Regions from separate parts of the Paracandidimonas lactea genome, predicted to be linked through region 2. Evidence: riboswitches for the same ligand, from Rfam matches in the RefSeq annotation. Region 2 holds a riboswitch; the other holds the start of a gene.
The links. A riboswitch is a leader RNA that binds a small molecule or an ion and turns the genes downstream of it on or off. The one in region 2 is predicted to bind manganese.
Positions count from the first base shown of each region.

Region 1: another riboswitch for manganese. It lies ahead of mntP (manganese efflux pump MntP); the one in region 2 lies ahead of LOL23_RS03510 (TMEM165/GDT1 family protein).

Region 1 is NZ_JAJJOZ010000013.1:8,605-18,671, reverse strand. Features, by position in the region: gene LOL23_RS17890 (copper resistance system multicopper oxidase) at 1-1,837, opposite strand, end outside; yybP-ykoY riboswitch at 2,124-2,259, shown strand; gene mntP (manganese efflux pump MntP) at 2,297-2,860, shown strand; gene LOL23_RS17880 (DUF2933 domain-containing protein) at 3,159-3,443, opposite strand; gene LOL23_RS17875 (hypothetical protein) at 3,808-4,008, shown strand; gene LOL23_RS17870 (multidrug effflux MFS transporter) at 4,153-5,364, shown strand; gene LOL23_RS17865 (four-helix bundle copper-binding protein) at 5,641-5,967, opposite strand; gene LOL23_RS17860 (heavy metal response regulator transcription factor) at 6,243-6,926, shown strand; gene LOL23_RS17855 (Cu(+)/Ag(+) sensor histidine kinase) at 6,930-8,345, shown strand; gene LOL23_RS19105 (helix-turn-helix domain-containing protein) at 8,733-9,092, shown strand; gene LOL23_RS17850 (helix-turn-helix transcriptional regulator) at 9,790-10,044, shown strand.
Region 2 is NZ_JAJJOZ010000001.1:755,663-765,729, reverse strand. Features, by position in the region: gene lpxK (tetraacyldisaccharide 4'-kinase) at 1-791, opposite strand, end outside; gene LOL23_RS03535 (ExbD/TolR family protein) at 788-1,201, opposite strand; gene LOL23_RS03530 (MotA/TolQ/ExbB proton channel family protein) at 1,198-1,806, opposite strand; gene xseA (exodeoxyribonuclease VII large subunit) at 2,416-3,780, shown strand; gene sodB (superoxide dismutase [Fe]) at 3,912-4,490, shown strand; gene pcaF (3-oxoadipyl-CoA thiolase) at 4,912-6,117, shown strand; yybP-ykoY riboswitch at 6,231-6,412, shown strand; gene LOL23_RS03510 (TMEM165/GDT1 family protein) at 6,413-6,991, shown strand; gene LOL23_RS03505 (DUF192 domain-containing protein) at 7,042-7,503, opposite strand; gene LOL23_RS03500 (cold-shock protein) at 7,648-7,893, opposite strand; gene clpS (ATP-dependent Clp protease adapter ClpS) at 8,056-8,379, shown strand; gene clpA (ATP-dependent Clp protease ATP-binding subunit ClpA) at 8,557-10,067, shown strand, end outside.

The DNA of each region.
Region 1 (10,067 bases), on a different contig from region 2:
CTGCATCCATATGGAGCATCAGATGGCAATGCCACGCCCAGCGTCCGAGCGCATCGGCAGTCACAAGAAAGCTGATACGTTGAGCCGGCTGCACGGGTATCGTGTGGCGCCTGGCCTGGAATTGTCCATCGGGCGCTTCGAGCTCACTCCACATCCCGTGCAGATGCATAGGGTGCGTCATCATGGTGTCGTTGTGCAAGATGACTCGGACCCGTTCGCCATAACGGAAATGAACTGGGGTTGACTTTCCGAACTCCACTCCGTCGAACGACCAGGTATAGCGCTCCATATTTCCGGTCAGATGGAGCTCGATCTCACGCTCTGCGCTGCGCGGATCCATTGCACCGCCCACGGTGTGCAAGTTGGAGAGTGTGAGCACGCGCCGTCCGTTGTTACGCAAGCCGATGCCGGGATCGTCCAGGTTGGTGCGCGGCATATCGACCCGCATATCGATGCTGGGCCCATACTCGGTCCTGGCGTGGCGTACCTGGGTGTTGGCGCCAGCCGCAGACATCGCGCTGTGGTCCATGCCAGCCATGCCTGCGTGATTCATCCCTTGCATGCTGCCGTGGCTCATCCCCGCCATATTGCCGTGGTTCATTCCTGCCATACCGCCATGACTCATGCCTCCCATGGAAGATTGGCTGGCTGCGCCATGACTCATTCCCGCCATGCCCCCGCCCATAGCGCCCATCATGTCCGCCATGGTCAACCATTCCACGGGGTCAAGCGCCGGTACTGGCGCTTCGAGACCAGCATGCGTGGCTAGCGTACCGCGCGCATATCCCGTGCGGTCCATTGCTTGCGCATAAACGGTGTAAGCGTCGTCCTTGGGCTGCACCAGCACGTCGTAGGTTTCCCCGGGCCCGAATCGGAACTCGTCCACCGTAACGGGCTCCACATTGACCCCGTCGGCTTGAACGACGGTCAACTGAAGGCCCGGGATGCGTACATCGTAGAAGGTATTAGCCGCTCCGTTGATAAAGCGCAGCCGCACCCGCTCTCCAGGTCGAAATAGCCCCGTCCAGTTGCCCGCTGGCGTCGTACCATTCATCAGGTAAGTCAGCACGTTCGCGGACAAATCGGCCAAATCCGTGGGGCTCATGCGCATCTCGTTCCACATTTTGCGCTTGTCGATAGCCGCTTTCAGACCCATCTGGGAGGCATCCTGAAAGAAATCCACGGCCGTGGGCTGGTTGTAGTTGTAGTAGTCGCCTTGCATCTTAAGCTTGGCCAGGACCCGCATCGGGTCCTCGTCGGTCCAGTCAGAGAGTTGAACGACGTACTCCCGATCCGCGCGTATTGGATCGGCTTGCGCCGGATCGATAATGAGCGCCCCATAGACCCCCGTGGCTTCCTGCATGCCCGAGTGCGAGTGGTACCAGTAGGTGCCGCTTTGCTGCACCTTGAACCGATACGTGAATGCTTCGCCCGGTGGGATTCCGGCAAAGCTGATGCCCGGTACGCCGTCCATCTGAAATGGCAGGATGATGCCGTGCCAATGGATCGAGGTAGTTTCCTTCAGGCGGTTCTTGACGCGAATAGTGATCGTATCGCCTTCCCGCCAGCGCAATGTCGGGGCGGGTAGCGAGCCGTTCACCGTCGTTGCTATGCGAGGGTTGCCGGTGAAATTCACGGGCGATTCACCGATTTCCAGATTGAACTCGGTCCCGCTCAGCACAGCCGCGGAGCCGGTAGTCGTTCCGTCCGATGGGGTTCCAGCGCCGCGGGCAAATGGCGACAAGCCCAGCAACACGCCACCGGCCGCTAATCCTTGGACAAAACGACGGCGGGGTATGGCCGGGAGGGGAACGGCTAGCGTAGTTGGGCGTTTCACGCGAGAGAATCCTGTAATGTGTCTTTAGTTGAGAGCGTCGCCTGCCAACTCATGTTCTAAGCGACAAAGCGTCAGTACGTGACTTTAAGCAGGCGCGGATGTCACACACGTGACGCCCGCATTACTTTTCTGTAATGAAGGAAGATGGCTCTGGATTTATTGCAAAACTTCTTAATCGAGGATAGAAAACAGGACGAAAAGTTGACTGCTTAGGAAATCCGGACGATTCGACCTTGGAACCCGCACCTTCGATTTACTGTGTAGGCCGAGTGATACACTCTCGGTACCTCTCTGGGGAGTAGCCTGCTTTCAACTTCGGTTGAAAGGGTTGCGTCAACATTCTTGGCTCCTGAGCCATGGCGCAAGCGGCCGAAAGGCATGGCGAGACCATAGATTTTTTCGTGCGCTGCCGAGCCGTACGGGAAAATCCATGTGTCGCTCGGCTGGAACTACTCTCGCATGAATTTTTTCTCTACGATGATTCTAGCGTTGGCAATGTCGACCGATGCGTTTGCTGCTGCCGTGGGAAAAGGGACTGCCCTTCGCAATCCTCGCATTTCAGAAGCGCTGCGAACCGGTGTTATTTTTGGTGTGATCGAAGCCATCACGCCGTTGATCGGCTGGGCGCTGGGTTCCATGGCAGCGGAGTTCGTCGCCGACTGGGACCACTGGATCGCTTTCGGCTTGCTTTTGGTTTTAGGCGCATGGATGATACGCAGCGGACTTCGAGCTGACGAGCCCGAGGCCGCTCCCGCAATTCGCCACTCATTTTGGTTGCTTGCGGCTACGGGGTTCGCCACCAGTATTGACGCTATGGCCGTCGGCGTCAGTCTTGCCTTTGTCGACAACAACATTCTCGTAACGGCGGCGGCCATAGGGTTAGCGACGCTTCTGATGGTGACGCTCGGCGTCATGGTCGGCCGCTTGATTGGCAAAGTGGCTGGCAAATGGGCGGAAGTTCTCGGCGGACTCGCGCTGATGGGTGTCGGCGCGGCCATTCTGTACGAACACCTCACCATGTAAGAAGCTGGCAAAGCAGGCGCGGCTGAGTAGCTGTGCCTGATCTTATGTGCTTAGCTCGTTTATTACAACGGTTCCGTGGTGAGCTCATCTTGTATGCTTGGTTGCAGACGGATCTGGTCCGTCGTGATCAAGCTTGATGGGGCGAGCGATATTGGGAGTTAAATTTCCCTTCAATTGCCCATCATCCAGAACATCATAATGCCCATGAAAACGAAAGCCAAAACCGCGAGCAACCCAATTGCGGCCAGCGCTAGGACAACTATTCGTGTGCGTTTGGTTCTCATGGCGTGATGGCCTGTCAAAGCGCTTTTTCGCTACCTAGTGAACGTTGGTTATCGCCTTTGCTAGCCGTTTTGGGCATCGGCCCTTGCATGGACTCGTCTTTCTTTGCTCCGTGGTCGACGTGGCACGACTGCATACCTTTCATCATGAAAAGCATCATCAACGGACAAATCAAGAAGAATAAGAAAGGGCTTACCGCTGCAATCCATTCACGCGCCGTAGGCACCGTCGCGTAGGCCGCAGCGACCAGCACGGCCAGCCCAAGACCGGTCTTCACCATCATTTTCATATCGCATTTCATCGCAGACTCTCCTTGTGGTCAATTCGCCAGCGGTCCATGGACAGGTATGGCGACGAGCCCACTGTACCTTTCCCCCGCTGTCAAATAGATTGCATCGGCATTACATCTTGGTCATGTCCGAAAAAGTAGCTTCTGAAGTAAAAGATTTGTTGCCTCATGTACAAAACACTCGCCCGGCTTTTTTGGCGCCGACTCACGTGCGCGGAGGTTCTGCGTTTACAACGAAGTGGAAAAACTACCGCATCTCATTGACATTGTCACTGTGGGAACGTCTATCGTGCAATTGATTAACGTGATGAGGATCAAGTGAAACAGACAACGCTTCCCGGACCACTGTAATCCTGCTTGAGGAAGTAGACATGCTATGGAAAAAAAATACACGAGTTTGGGCGATGACATCCTGGCTGCTTTCAAGCGCGCGTGTGACGAAGGAGATCTTTTGGTCGCCGAGCATTTATTGCGTGCGCTCGAGACGATGGCTGATCGGGCAGGAGGCGATGAACGAGTGGAGCGCGCTTACCTCCACGTAGCTCGTTCACCGGGAGACACCGAACATCGCCGATAGCCGTCTAATGTCAATGGACGCAATGGTGGCTCGCGAAGCGATCGCCACTTCGTTCTTGCTCTTTCGCTGGCCGAAATTTTAGAGAAGGCCGTAGCAAAAGGTCGCTCTGTCTGCAATCCTTGAAAAATACATCGAAAATCGAATATGACAACTTCTATAGACAGTGCAGCGCAGAATGAGCCGACGGTGAAGTGGCTGGCCTGGTTGCTCGGCAGCTATACGATGTTGGGCCCGTTTTCTATTTCCATGTACATGCCTTTTTTTCCGATGCTGATGGTGAGCCTCGGAGCAACGCAGCTCGAACTTCAACAGACGCTCAGCGCTTACCTTGCTGCCTTTGGGGTCATGATGCTTCTGCATGGACCACTATCCGACGCAGTTGGGCGCCGTCCCGTCATTCTGGCCGGACTAGCCGTTTACTTCGTAGCGTCCATTGGCGGGGCATTGGTCAGTTCGCTTGGTCTGTTGATCTTTTTCCGTACATTGCAGGGGCTCTCAGTGGGTGCGGGCAGCATCGTAGGGCGTGTAGTCATTCGAGATCGGCTCGAGGGGCCTGCAGCTCAAAGACTGCTCGCGCAGGTGGGCATGATATTCGGCTTGGCTCCTGCCATTGCGCCAGTTTTTGGGGGATGGCTGCAGAACTGGTTTCCCTGGCAATCGGTATTCATTTTCATGGCCGTTTTCAGTGCGCTGCAACTGGCGGCCAGCTACTTCTCTCTGCCGGAGACCCTGCCACAGGACCAACGGACATCGATGAGGCCAGCGTCGTTGCTGCGTAGCTACAGCACTGTGCTAAGAAGCAGGCCGTTCTGGCTATTGACCCTCGCCTTAAGTTGTAATTTCATAGGCTTTTTCTTGTATGTTTCCGCCGCGCCTATTTTCGTTGTTCAGTATCTCGGATTAAGTAAGGCAGAATTCGGGTGGCTGTTCATTCCTGCAACGTCCGGCATAATCTTCGGCGCTTACTTGTCAGGGAAACTCGCGAAACGATTCACACCACTGAAGACGGTCAGCTATGGCTGCCTAATGATGGCGGGTGCCACGGTGCTCAACGTGGTGTACAACGGCTTTCTGCCGCCCGTTCTACCCTGGGTCATTTTGCCCGTGGCACTTTATACCGTTGGCATGTCGTTTGCGACCCCAACCCTTACATTGCTGACGCTCGACCTATTCCCCTCAGCACGTGGGATGGCGGCATCCTTGCAAGGTTTTATTCAAACCATGGTCATGACGTTGGTCTCAGGGCTGGTCGCGCCACTAGTAGCCGATTCCGGTCTGGCTATGGCGCTAACAGTGCTCTGTTTTCTTGGGGCCGGCTGCCTGGCTTGGTTTTGTCATACAAGGATGAATCGTTAGTCGATGTACTAAAGAGGAGCACAACGAAGTATTGGTACAAAGCCTCAAGGCAGAATCCAGATTTACGCACGAACGCCGAAGTCGTACCTCCACGACGCGCGCTCTGGGAAGAGGTGACTGTATATCTCCCCCCTACACTGCCTTGGTCGCTCAACACCAAGATCAGTAATGGGGCGCGCAGCCTTGATCATGCGTCAAGTACTGCGCCCAATAAGTACTTCAGTTAGCGCACCGTCTCTAGGGCAACGGTTCTGCGCACGCGGCCCTTCAGGCCTTCTACGCCATCCGCCTGCACTCTTCAGCACATTTGCGGCAAGCCTCGGCGCAGCGCTGGCAGTGATCCATTTGGTGTTTGGCGCATTCATCTGCGCAAGCTTGGCAAACATCCGCGCACAAACTGCAAAGGGCTTGGGCGAATTCACTTCCCCTAGCCATATAACTGACCGCCATGCGGCAAATTTGTGCACAATCCATGTCCAGTTTTATGCAGCGGGCCATGCTGTTAACGTCCTGTTCTCCCAGGCATGAAACGGCGCAGTGGTCGCACTCCGTAGCGCAGGCATAACAAGCGTCTATGCATGATTGAAACTTTTCATGAGGCATATCGATCTCCAAAGAAGTTGAGGTGTGTGGCCACCATCATGCGGTGCCACTTCCCTCATGCAGCAAGTTGGATACCGTACGGGCAGTAATTTGCCTATAAATGCTGGCATTTCCGTTCCAACTCAGCTCTGCGCATGACGGCTTCTGCCGTAGCATTACAATTTTGTAATGCTCACGTCATGTTTCCGTCAGCGACATCGCACTAAAGTCGGACTATGGACGGCAGAACACTCTTCTTTTGTCGTGATAGCCGATGGACTTACAGGATCGAACCCATGAAATTGCTGTTGGTCGAAGACGAGACCAAAACCGGTGATTATGTACGCCAAGGGCTAGTTGAGTCCGGCTTCGTTGTGGATCTCGTACGCACTGGCTTAGACGGGCATCATTTGGCCCTGACTGGTTCTTACGATTTGATTATCTTGGACGTCATGCTGCCCGATGTGGACGGTTGGCGTATCGTCCAGGCGCTACGTGATGCGAAATCGTCAATGCCGGTACTTTTTCTGACTGCCCGGGATAGCGTGGAAGATCGGGTCAAAGGGCTAGAGCTGGGCGCAGACGATTACTTGGTAAAACCGTTCGCTTTTTCAGAGCTTCTAGCGCGCGTTCGTACGTTATTAAGGCGGGGCGCCACTCCTGCTTTCCAGGATCAGTTACAGATCGCCGATCTCGTTCTCGATATTCCACGCCGCCGAGCTCAGCGCCAAAACGTGCGTATTAATCTTACGAACAAAGAGTTTGCCTTGTTGGAGCTCTTGGTACGCCGGCAAGGCGAAGTGCTGCCTCGCTCGTTGATCGCTTCCCAGGTTTGGGACATGAACTTTGACAGCGACACCAATGTCATTGATGTCGCGATCCGACGCCTACGCGCCAAAATCGATGACGATTTTGATCCTAAGCTTATCCACACGGTTCGCGGCATGGGTTACATGCTCGATGTGACACTCCCGGAATAGTTGATGAAAAGACGGCCGGCATCCCTAGCTGTACGGCTTACCGTTTCTATTGGGGCGGTCATAACGGTCGTACTAATCACATTCGGCTGGATCGTAGAACGGTCGATCAACAACCACTTTATCCAGCAAGATATCGATGAACTGAATGCCGTCGTTCAGGCCTTAAAGCACACGCTAGCCACGCTACCGCCTGATATAGCACCCGCAGAATTGAACCAGCGGTTTGCCAATGCCGTGTCTGGCCACCATAACGCTCAATATCGCATTTCCTCGGATTCCGGTGCTTTGATCTATGCTACGCCGGGTTCGAACTTGGACAGGTTCGCTCAAATCGCTCAGCCCGTCGAGAAGATCACTATCGACACGGTTGGCATATGGCAAGACCATGGCGTGACATTTCGAGGAGCTGTACTACGGACCGGAAGCGACAGTTTCCCTGCGCCGCGCATCTTAACCATCGCAGTCGCCACGGGTATCAATTTCCATCTGCATTACCTGGAGAGCTTTCGGGACTACCTTCGGATCATCACGGTTGTGGCCTGTCTCATTGCGATTTTGGCCACATGGCTCGCCGTGCATCAAGGCCATGCACCGATACGCCGCATCAGCCGCGAAATCCGAAAAATCAGGCCTGATCAGCTGCATATACGACTCGAACCGCACGCCATGCCTACTGAACTAGTCGAGCTCGCCAGGTCTTTTAACGGAATGCTTGAGCGGCTTGAGGACGTCTTTCGCCGTCTCTCCGATTTTTCAGGCGACATCGCGCATGAGCTTCGAACCCCCATCACGAACTTGAAAACCCAAACTGAAGTCGCACTTTCTCAGTCCCGCAGCGTCGAACAGTACCGGGAGATCTTGTACTCGAACTTAGAAGAGTACGAGCGCATGGCCAAAATGGTCAGCGATATGCTGTTCCTCGCTCAGGCCGACAACAATTTACTTAAGCCTGAGCTCGTCGAGATTGACCTTGAAGCCGAGATCAAGGTGCTATTTGACTACTTTAGTGCCTGGGCCGAAGAACGCGAAGTGCAACTGGACGCTGTCGGCGGCCCAATGCTCGTCCGTGGGGACAGGCTCATGATACGCCGGGCCCTAAGTAATCTACTGTCGAACGCCATTCGCTACACACCGCGTGGACGTAGCGTTACGGCATCGCTCAGTCTTGAATCCGACAAGGCAATCTTCTGTATCGCGAACCCAGGGCCGGTCATAGCTCCGGAACACCTCACCCACATTTTTGAACGGTTCTACAGGCCGGATTCATCGCGCCATCGCAGCAGTGAAGGTTCGGGGCTGGGTTTAGCTATCGTGAAAACGATTGTGGAGGCCCATGGAGGGCGAGTCAGCGCCAGTTCGACGGCGGACGCAACCCAGTTCGAAGTAGTGTTTCCAGCGTCGCAACATTCAGTGCGCTAGCAACGCTCCTGAGCCGCTATGGCTGTTATCGCCGCGTTCCGAGAGCAAGCCTATCCCCGCTTTAGAACAACGGTCGAATTCAAAAAGCTGATACCCCACATCCAATAATTCCCATCTGCCTTCATCTGACTGGCCACAATCTCGGCATGGCGCGACGCATGCTGATGACTGATAGATGAACGGTATCTCGCAGCGAAGGGCCGTTGTCTTTACAATCTTTGCCTCTCATGCTGTGCCGTTAACTGTCACAATGACCCAAGGTGAAGTGAAGTATATTGTCGATCGTGCAAATTTATTAGATATGTATTTTCTCGTCGGTCATATACTGATTCACAATCGTGTCATAATGTATCAAACTACTGGAAAAAATCCCTGACCCTTTACATCATGAGCATCGGCGAGCGCCTACGTATCGCACGTACGAAACGAGGCCTAACCCAAGAAGCGTTGGCCGGCCTGGTTCAGGCTTCCCTGACCCAGGGCGCCATCGCACATATAGAAAGCGGTCGAAGCGAGTCCTCCCGCCACATGGTTTGGATCGCTGCAGCCCTTCGAGTCCGCGCTGAATGGCTCGTTACCGGACAAGGGGAAATGTTTGAGGATGAGTGGCCCTGGCCCGGAATATCTAGGGATTCCGTATCAAAGCTGCCAACGGTGGTCTTGGAAGACATTGGCGATTACATCGAGATGAAACTCGCCAAGCATGGCACGAACAGCGGCGGCGGAAAAACAGAATCAGGCAGCTAAACAGCTATTCAAACGAGTCGCCGTAGCCCATCGTCGCTTCTAGACGGTCGCTGAAAAACTACACATAGCCCAGGCGCCACCTTTAGCCTACAACGAGTCAGAGCGATTCACTTTGCTTCATTTCGAAGCGCGCCAAGCATCGTCCTTATAAATTTACACGATCCATATGACTGATTCATATTAGTTTTGTATTGACTCTTCTAAATAGATACGTAATGATTGCACCAAGCCTGCTCTTTAACAACGCTACACCGATGAATACCGCGCCCTGCCCAACGACGGCGGTGCGAGTGCGCGGCTACCCGAGTCGTCAGCATCTTGCGGGGCGACAGGCACCTGGGTAGGAGCAAAACAGGTGAAAAATCATCACTCCCCCGGGCCGGTAGAGACTGGCGCAGACTGAGGGAAACTGATGACGATCCGTACCCACGGACGCCGGTACTGCCAACAAAGGCAGGCCACTCTCGACGGATGGCGCGTAATCCGTTGATGACAGCGGCAAAGACCGCAGTTCTCAGCATCCCGACGAACCGCGACAGCGGGCCAGCGGCGGGCTCCGCCGAGAATGATCGAAGCATACGGCCCCCATCGTGGCATCTTGGAGGGCCGTCCACAAAGGCGCCGGTCGCGCCTGCTTTGGAAAGCATCCTGAACTTCATTCTCCCAGGGTGCTTCCCAAGGTCTAACGGAGGAAGAAATGAAGGAACAGCAGGACCAGCCACAAATCTTTGGCTACCCGTCAACCAGATACCACACCCCGCAGCCGCCCGATCAAGCACTTCTTTACCGGATCCACACGGCCGAAGCCAAGCTTGGGGTATCCCGGTCAACTATCTATCGGCTGGTCAACGAAGGCGAGCTGGTACTGATCAAGATCGGCAAACGATCCAGCGGCATCACGGCAGCCAGCGTGCACGCGCTTATCGAGCGTAACAAGGCGCTTGTCAGTTAGGCCATCGCGCCATTTATTTTCAT
Region 2 (10,067 bases):
GGGTTGCCGATGGCGGCCGCGGCTGCGCTGGGTACCCCGCCGTATTGCATGAGCCAGTCGTTCCAAGGCAGGCGGCGCCCACTTTGCAGGTGTTCGACGTCAGTGGGCTCGAGCCGCATGATGACATGGCGCGCCCGCGTGGGCGGCAGGGCGGGGAGAGCGTCGCCAGCGGCCAGATTGCTTACGATCACGTCCACATCACCCAAGCGCTGAACCGGTTCGCGCAAAGGGCCGGCCGGCAACATACGCCCATTGCCCACGCCGCGCGCATCCTGCACCACAATCTCGATATCTCGAGCCAGCGCCAAGTGCTGCAGCCCATCGTCGGACACGACCACATCCACGCACGGGTAGGCGGCGAGCAATGCGCGTACGGCGCAGGGGCGGTCTGGGTGAACAGCGATGGGCGCGCCGCTGGCGGCGGCAATAAGCGCGGGTTCATCGCCAAACTGGCCGGCATCCAGCGCACCTTGGCCGGTGCGTGGCTTGGGCCCGATGCGCACGCCATAGCCGCGGCTGACAATGCCGGGTGTCCAGCCCTGTTCGCACAAGGCTTGTACCACCGCCAGGACGACAGGCGTTTTTCCCGTGCCACCAACATAGATATTGCCCACAACGATGACCGGCACGGGTGCACGGAAGACGCGCTCAGGATGGCATGCATAGGCGCGCTGCTTGCGTGTGGCCGCGGCGCGGGCAAGCAGGGCCAGAGGCGCAAGCAGGGTGCTGAGTGCGCCGCGGTGCTGCCAGGCGCGGTGCAGCGCCGCCTGCAGCGACGCGCCCAGGTTCATGGCGTGCCCTGCTGGGTGGCGAAATTCACCTGCTCGATGCCTGCCAGCCGGGCGGCTTCCATGACGTGCACCACCGCGCCATGCGCGGCACGTTCATCGGCGTTGATGACCAGTACCGGATCGGCCTGACCGGCTACCGAGGCGCGCAGCGCAGCGGTCAACTGCGCTGGATCGTTGCCCGAAAGCAGTTGGCCATTTAGGGCATACAGCCCTTCTTGGCTGATCGCCAGGTTGATTGCCTTCGGTGCGGCGATTTCGCCTGACGCCTCGGGCAGCGTCAGTTGCAGCTGGCGATAGCGTGTGAATGAGGTAGTGGCGGCGAGGAAAATAAGTATGACCAGCAGCACATCGATCAGCGGGATCAGGTTGATCTCGGGCTCGTCGCCGGGCATGCCGCGCCGGAAATTCATCGCCCGGCCCCGCGATTGATGATGCGGTTCAGGGCGCTGGCTTCGCGCTCCATGCGATGCAGGAAATTGTCGGCGCGCGAGCGGAAGTAGCGGTGGAAGATAAGCGCGGGAATGGCAATGATGATGCCGAAGCCTGTGTTGTACAGGGCTATGGATATGCCTCGGGCGAGTTGTGCGGGATCACCGCCTTCGGGGGTATAGGAGGCGAAAATCTCGATCATGCCAACGACGGTGCCGAACAGGCCCATCAGTGGTGCGACCACGGCGATGGTGGCAAGAGCGGGCAGATAGCGGTTGAGCCTGTAGGCGACGTCTTTGCCGGCGTCTTCAACGGCTGCCACCCGGTAGGCGTTGTTTTCGTCGCGGTTCATCAAGACCTCGGCCAGCACATGGCCCAGCGGAGCCTGGTCGGAAAGGCGAGTGAGCGCCTCGACGCTGACTTGGCCTTGGCGCAGCATATCGAGGGCTTGGCCAGGTAGGCGGGCAGGGAACACCACGCCGGCGCGCAGTGAAAGAAAACGCTCGATGACCAGCGCCAGCCCCAGCACCGATGTGGCCACCAGCAGCCAGATCGGCCAGCCGGCCGCTTGTATGAGTTCCAGCACAATATGTCTCCAGCGACGCAACCATAGGACAAGCGCGCATTTTACCCGCTGTGCGGCGCGTCGCGGACTGTATCAGGCAGCGCGGGCACATTGAATATTTAGGCGCGGCTATGCAAGGCACTAAAATCCCAGCGTAGTCGAAGCGTCATCACCCGACTGAAGCGGCGAATGTAGTGGATAAGTGTTGCAGCGTATGTCTGGATCTCGCCGAAAGGCGCTATGGTCCTAGGGTATTGGTGTTAAGCCATTTGTACCAGCGGCTTACGCCGTGTTGGGTAAGAAAAACGCCGATCCCTTAAGACGATGACGGGGCACTAGCGCTGAAAAGCGTGCAATCGCGAGGCAAACAGTCAGAAAATGGCGTAGATGCTTGCTCTCGTGGCAGTATCCACAGAATCTGTGGATAATTCTGTGCAAAACTTTCCGCAACGGCCCAATTCATCGGCTCTAGAGGTTCGGTGGCTAATTTCGAGACACTTTTCTAATTTTAAAAAAAACCTTAAATAACAGTACGTTGCATGGCTTTATTAAAGCTTATGTTAATCATGTATCAAAATTACATTGATATTTCAGCGGTTTGACAGACCTATATTTTCTGTGGAAAGAAGCATGCCAGATTTCGGATTCTCCGATGCCAACGCCGCGCCTGAAGCGCCTCAGGTATGGACCGTCACCCAACTGAACCGCCGTGTCGGCCAACTGCTGCAAGGGACGTTCAACCGTATCTGGGTGAAGGGCGAGATTTCGAACTTCACCCAGGCCGCGTCAGGGCACTGGTATTTCTCCATCAAGGACGAGGGCGCGGCCGTGCGGGCGGTTATGTTTCGCGGGCGGGCGCAATCGGTGGGCTTCGTGCCGCGGGCGGGCGAAAAGTTCGAGTTTCGCGTCACAGTTACGCTGTATGAGCCACGGGGTGATTACCAGGTGCAAGTCGAGGCTATGCGTCGAGCCGGCCTGGGCGATTTGCACGAGGCATTTCTTGCGCTGAAGGCAAAGCTCGAGGGGGAGGGGCTGTTCAACCCGGCCCGCAAACGCCCCATCCCCGCTATGCCGCGCGTTGTCGGTGTGGTCACGTCACTGGCCGCGGCGGCGCTGCGCGATGTACTGACTGCCTTGCAGCGGCGCGCACCGCACGTGCAGATCATCATCTATCCCGCGCCGGTGCAGGGGATGGCGGCCGCGGGGCAACTGTGCCAAGCGCTGCAGCAAGCCATCACGCGCGGGGAGGTCGATATCTTGCTGTTGGTGCGCGGCGGTGGCAGCTTGGAAGACTTATGGAGTTTCAACGATGAAGGGCTGGCGCGGCTAATTGCCGCCAGCCCCATACCCGTCATCAGCGGTGTCGGCCACGAAACAGATTTCACTATTGCGGATTTTGTAGCCGACCTGCGCGCACCGACGCCTACCGCCGCGGCCGAACTGTGCTGCCGCAGCCGCGCGATGTGCCTGGATCAGCTTTCCGCCGTGGTGCGGGCGTTGGATATGCGCCAGGTGCGTCTGCTCGAGCGAGCGTCGCTGCGGCTGGACCGGGCGGTCGCCATGTTGGTGTCCCCGGGCGAGCGGGTTCGGCAGCTGCGCGAGCGGCTGGTCATGCTCGCGGAGCGCCTTGCGCGGGCCGCGGCCCATCCGCATCAGGCTCGCGTGGCGCGCCTTGAGGCCGTCCGTAATCGTTTGATGGTGGCGGCGCCTACACCGCGACTGCGCGCGGCTGACATCGCCCGGCTGACCAAGGCGCTTGACAGCGCCGCTTTGCGATTGCTTGAACGCCGCCGGCAGCGCTTGCAGGCCGCCAGCCAGACACTGCGGGCTCTGGATCCCCGCAATATACTCGGCCGCGGCTACGCGATCGTTCGCACGGCAGACGGGAAGATTGTTGAAAATGCGTTAGACTTGAACATTGGCGACCCACTGGGCATTGAGCTCGGGCAGGGCGGACTCCAGGTGCGCGTATTGCAGACGCACGGCCTGTTGTAAACAACGGTCGGCGTCGCGGCGCGTGCCTGCTATTTCAGCGGCGCGCCGTCTGGGCGTGCGCCGGAGCGCCTGCGACGGGCGCCGTGCGCTCTTTTCGGTACTCTGTGTGGTTTTTTAGAAGGAATTACAACATGGCTTTCACGCTTCCCCAGCTTCCGTACGCCCTTGACGCCCTGGCGCCCACCATCTCCAAGGAGACGCTCGAGTATCACTATGGCAAGCACCATCAGGCTTACGTCACCAATCTCAACAAGCAGATCGAAGGCACTGAGTTCGCTTCCGCGTCGCTCGAAGACATCATCAAGAAGTCCAGCGGTGGTATCTTCAACAACGCCGCCCAGGTCTGGAACCATACCTTCTACTGGAACTGTATGTCGCCCAATGGCGGCGGCGAGCCTGGCGGCAAGCTGCTCGAAGGCATCAAAGCCAAGTGGGGCAGTGTCGACGCTTTCAAGCAGGCCTTCAACACTGCTGCCGCAGGCAACTTCGGCTCTGGCTGGACCTGGCTCGTCAAGAAGTCCGATGGCACCCTTGACATCGTCAACACCAGCAATGCCGCGACGCCGCTCACCACGGCTGATGTGCCGCTCCTCACGTGCGACGTTTGGGAGCACGCCTACTACATCGACTACCGTAATGCCCGTCCCAAATACCTCGAAAGCTTCTGGGCAGTTGTGAACTGGGCGTTCGCCGAGCAGAACCTGGGCTGATATTCGCTGGCGGGCGAGGCAGTTGGCCAGGCGGCGTATAGCCGCCGGCGATGCACCCGGTAAGCCCGCCGCAGTCTCCTCGCTGTTCGCTACACCATGTACTTGCCTGCATGGCGCGCCATACGCCGTCCATACTGCGTACAGTACACAGTCCATTAGATTTCCGAACCGGCTCCCCTGTGGCAATAACCCATGCGGCAGCCGGTTTTGCGTTATCGGCAATGGCGCACTGCAATATTCTTTTTTCCATGTGTCCATCAATCGGACGTTTTGGCGAGTAGCGCAGCACGCCTCGCCGCCCGCTGCGCTACTATTTTCGGGCTTGGACGGGCCATGTCATCGTCCTGGCATAAACCGGTAATTTCCAACTATTCATTCGCGGCACGGGGGGCTTGCCAGCTGTGCCGCCGGCAGACATCCCATGACGACACACGCCTTTATCTGCGACGCGATTCGCACCCCGTTCGGCCGTTACGGCGGCGCCCTGGCCCCGGTACGGGCCGATGACCTGGCCGCCATCCCGATTCGGGCCCTGGTCGAGCGCAACGCCGGTGTGGACTGGTCCGCCCTGGACGACGTCTTGATGGGCGGCGCCAACCAAGCGGGTGAAGACAACCGCAATGTGGCTCGCATGGCAACGCTGCTCGCGGGTCTGCCGGTGGATGTGCCCGGCGCAACTATTAACCGCCTGTGCGGCTCGGGGCTCGATGCGGTGGGGTCGGCAGCTCGCGCGATTCGTGCTGGCGATGCATCCTTCCTGCTGGCGGGCGGTGTCGAGAGCATGTCGCGCGCACCGTTCGTGATGGGCAAGGCCGACACAGCCTTTTCGCGCAATGCGGCTATTTACGACACCACGATTGGCTGGCGCTTTGTCAACCGCGCGCTCAAGGCGCAGTATGGCGTAGACTCCATGCCCGAAACGGCCGAGAACGTGGCTGACCAGTTCAAGGTCAGCCGCGAGGACCAGGATCTGTTCGCGCTGGCGAGCCAGCAGAAAGCCGCTGCTGCGCAAAAAGCCGGCTTTTTCGACGCCGAGATCACGCCCGTGTCCATCCCCCAGCGCAAAGGCGACCCGGTGGTGGTAGACCGCGACGAACACCCCCGTGAAACCACGCTCGAGGCCCTGGCCCGGCTCAAGCCCATTGTGCGTCCTGATGGCACGGTGACGGCTGGCAACGCATCAGGCGTCAACGACGGCGCCTGCGCAATGATTGTCGCTTCGGAAGCAGCAGCCAAGAAGCACGGCCTGACGCCGCGCGCGCGTATCGTCGCAATGGCTACGGCGGGCGTCGAGCCTCGCATCATGGGTATTGGTCCCGCACCCGCGTCGCAGAAGGTGCTGGCCCTCGCTGGCCTGACGATCGATCAGATCGACGTCATTGAGCTAAATGAGGCGTTTGCCTCGCAGGGTCTGGCCACGCTGCGCCTGCTGGGTGTGGCGGACAACGATCCGCGCGTCAACCCGAACGGCGGCGCAATTGCCCTAGGCCACCCGCTGGGGGCCAGCGGCGCCCGTCTGGCGCTTACTGCAGTCAACCAGTTGCACCGCACCGGCAGTCGTTATGCGCTGTGCACAATGTGCATCGGCGTCGGGCAGGGCATCGCCGTCATCCTCGAAAAAATCTGAGCCTGAAGGCGCCCGCGCGGCGCCTGGCAGGAAGCATTCGGGGCCGAGCCGTTGTCGGGGTTGTTATGCACCGGCAATGGCTCGGCCCCGGCCTTAAGGGCGCGATATGTGGTACATTTGCGCCTGTCATTGGGGAGTAGCCGCTCTTCGCACCGAAGAGGCGCGCGTCAACACACTTGGCCTTCCGGCCATGGCGCGTGCGGTTTTCAGCTTGGCAAGACCTTTGACCACACGCCGCCGGATGGGCCGGGCGGCGGGGTGGTCATTCGTCTTTGTGCTGGCCCGCGGAACCCTCATGGAATCACTTCTCGTCTCCACCGGCGTTGTCGCACTGGCTGAAATCGGCGACAAAACCCAGTTGCTTGCCTTTCTCCTTGCGGCTCGCTTCAAGAAACCGCTCCCTATCGTTCTTGGTATCCTGGTCGCTACCATCATCAATCATGGGCTGGCGGGCGCATTGGGCGCCTGGATCACGGCCACGGTATCGCCGCAGACGCTGCGCTGGGTGCTCGGCGCGTCATTCATCGCAATGGCGATCTGGACGCTGATTCCCGACAAAATCGAAGAAGAGGAAACCCAAGTAGCCCGCCATTTCGGGGTTTTCGGGGCGACATTGATCACCTTTTTTCTGGCCGAAATGGGCGATAAGACGCAAATTGCCACCGTGGCTATGGCGGCGCATTACGCTACGCCGGTGCTGGTGGTGGTGGGCACAACGCTGGGCATGTTGATCGCGGACGTTCCCGCTGTGTTCGCCGGCGAGAAGCTGGCAAACCGCATCCCCATGAGGCTTGTGCATACCATCGCAGCGGGGGTTTTCGCCGTGCTGGGTGTCGCCACGCTGCTTGGCGCCGGCAAGGGGTTGGGTCTCTAGCGCACCTCGCGATACGGGCACGGCTGGTTTTGCCGGCGTGCCCGCAACGCCTACTTTCCGCGTGGGGGCAGGCCTTGGATCAAGGCGCCCGCGCGTATATCGCGGTCCCCGAACCAGCCTTGCGGCATTTCAAGCGCGAAGGGCACTGGGCGCAGCGGGCAGTGGGTGTCCAGGGTGTGCGGCTGCATATGGGCGATATTGACGATCTTGCCTTGCTCATTGATAAAGGCGATAGACAAGGGCAGTGGCGTATTTTTCATCCAGAAGCAGGCCATATTCGCCCTCTCGAAAACGAACAGCATGCCGTGGTTGGATGGCAGGAAGTTGCGATTCATCAGGCCATTGCTGCGGCTTGCTTCCGTGGCAGCGATCTCTGCTGTGATGGCGTATCCCGCGATGCTCAGTTCGGCGGTCGGCAGCAGCATGCCTTGGCCGGCGGCGGGCATGGCCGGTGCGACGAGCAGCAAGGGAAACAGCCGTTTCAGGGCGCGCACGCTCTGCGTGTTTGCCACGCGCCGGGCCCGATCCGCCAAACGTCGGATATGCGCACGGGTCAGGCGCGGCAGGCCAAAAAAAACAGGGCGCTGAGGCCCTGTAGTGTAGTGAGAGTTATGCATTATTATTGAAGCATGAGGCTGTTCAGCCCTTGCAAAACATCAGGTTGCCGTAATATTCAGTGCTTGCTTGCCTTTGGGCCCTTGTGCGATTTCAAATGCGACTTTCTGGCCTTCTTTTAGCGTCTTGAAGCCATTCATCTGGATGGACGAGAAATGTGCGAATAGGTCTTCCCCACCGTTGTCAGGGGTGATGAAGCCAAAACCCTTGGCGTCATTGAACCACTTGACCGTTCCGGTCAGCTTCTGGGTATCCCCGGGCGCGGAGGTTGCGGTTGATTCAGACATGCGGACTGCCTCTCGACAATATAGTGTTAAATTGAAACGCGACTACAAGGGTTACCTTTAGCCTACCGATTCTGGCACGTGTGGATTTCAAGCACACAGAACACCACGATGATGCGCACTTGAATTGGTGTAGTCAACCTATGGAAACCACTAGTATTTGGCATGGTTACTCAGATCGAAAACCAGCGTGAAACGGTGCTCGACCGGCAGTCTTCGAAGACCGCGCCACCGCCTATGTATCAGGTCGTGCTGCTTAATGACGATTACACACCGATGGAATTTGTCGTCGTTGTATTGCAGCGTATTTTCGGTAAAAACGAAGATGAGGCGGCGCGTATTATGCTGAAGGTTCACAACGAGGGCAGGGGTGTATGCGGCGTGTACACGCGCGATATTGCCGCCACACGAGTTGAAATGGTGAGGCAAATGGCGCAGGCGCGGCAGCATCCTCTGCAATGCATAATGGAGCCGGCACCCGATGCATGAGGCCATGTGGACATGCAGCACTGCGGCACGCATGGTTTTCAGGAACCAGCGTGCGGCCTGGCTGTCGCAGATATTAGCCCCGATAGGGCTTTTCACTATTGTTGATACGCAAGGTCGATTTAGTCATAGAATAGGATTTATCGAATTGCTGTCCGCTCCGATATGTATGGAGGAAGCGTGATCTCGGAAGAACTTGAAGTCAGCCTGCACATGGCGTTTGTCGAAGCCCGCAGTGCGCGACATGAATTCATTACAGTGGAGCACCTGCTGCTTTCGCTGCTCGATAATGCGGCAGCGGTGGAAGTGCTGCGCGCGTGCTCGGCCAATATTGATGCGCTGCGCCAGGAACTGCGCAAGTTCATCAAAGAAAACACACCCATATTTCCCGGGCAGGAAGAGGTGGATACCCAGCCCACGCTCGGTTTCCAGCGCGTCATTCAGCGCGCGATCATGCATGTGTCGTCGGGCAATTCCAACAAGAATACGGTGACCGGCGCCAATGTGCTGGTAGCCATGTACGGTGAGAAAGACTCCCACGCAGTGTATTTCTTGCAACAGCAAGGCGTCAGCCGGCTGGATGTTGTCAATTATTTGTCGCATGGTATTACCAAGCAGCAGGAAGAAGCACCCGCCGAGCCGGCGAAAGCACAGCAGATTTCAGATACAGATTCCAAGCCTGATCAGCAGAAGTCGCCGCTCGAACTTTATGCCACCGACCTCAATGCCGAAGCCCGCCGCGGGCGTATCGATCCTCTGATCGGACGCGAGCACGAGGTAGAGCGCGTCATTCAGGTGCTTTGCCGCCGGCGCAAGAACAATCCGCTGCTGGTGGGCGAGGCGGGGGTGGGCAAGACTGCGATCGCCGAAGGGCTGGCCTGGCGCATCACCAAGGGTGATGTGCCCGAGATTCTTGCCCACGCCGAGGTCTACGCGCTGGATATGGGGGCGTTGCTCGCGGGCACCAAATATCGCGGCGATTTCGAGCAGCGCCTCAAGGGCGTGCTCAAGTCGCTCAAGGACAACCGCAATGCCATCCTGTTCATCGACGAAATTCATACGCTGATCGGTGCCGGTTCGGCGTCGGGCGGTACGCTGGATGCTTCGAACCTGCTCAAACCTGCGCTGTCATCAGGGCAGCTCAAGTGCCTGGGCGCGACCACCTATAACGAATATCGCGGCATCTTCGAGAAAGACCACGCGCTGTCGCGCCGCTTCCAGAAGATCGATGTACCCGAGCCCACTGTGGAGCAGACGGTGCAGATCCTGCGGGGCCTGAAAGGGCATTTCGAAGAGCACCATGGCGTCAAATATTCCAACGCGGCGATCACTGCGGCCGCCGAATTGGCAGCACGATACATCAATGATCGTTTTCTGCCCGACAAGGCGATTGATGTGATCGACGAAGCCGGTGCCGCGCAGCGCCTGCTGCCGCGCTCCAAGCAGCGCAAGACCATTGGCAAGGGCGAGATCCAGGCCACTGTGGCCAAAATTGCGCGCATTCCGCCGCAGTCGGTGTCGCACGACGACCGCAATAAGCTGGCAACGCTCGAACGCGACCTCAAGACGGTCGTGTTTGGTCAGGATCCGGCTATCGAAGCGCTGGCGGCCGCCATCAAAATGGCGCGCTCGGGCCTGGGCCGGCCAGACAAGCCCATTGGCGCCTTCTTGTTCTCCGGTCCCACGGGTGT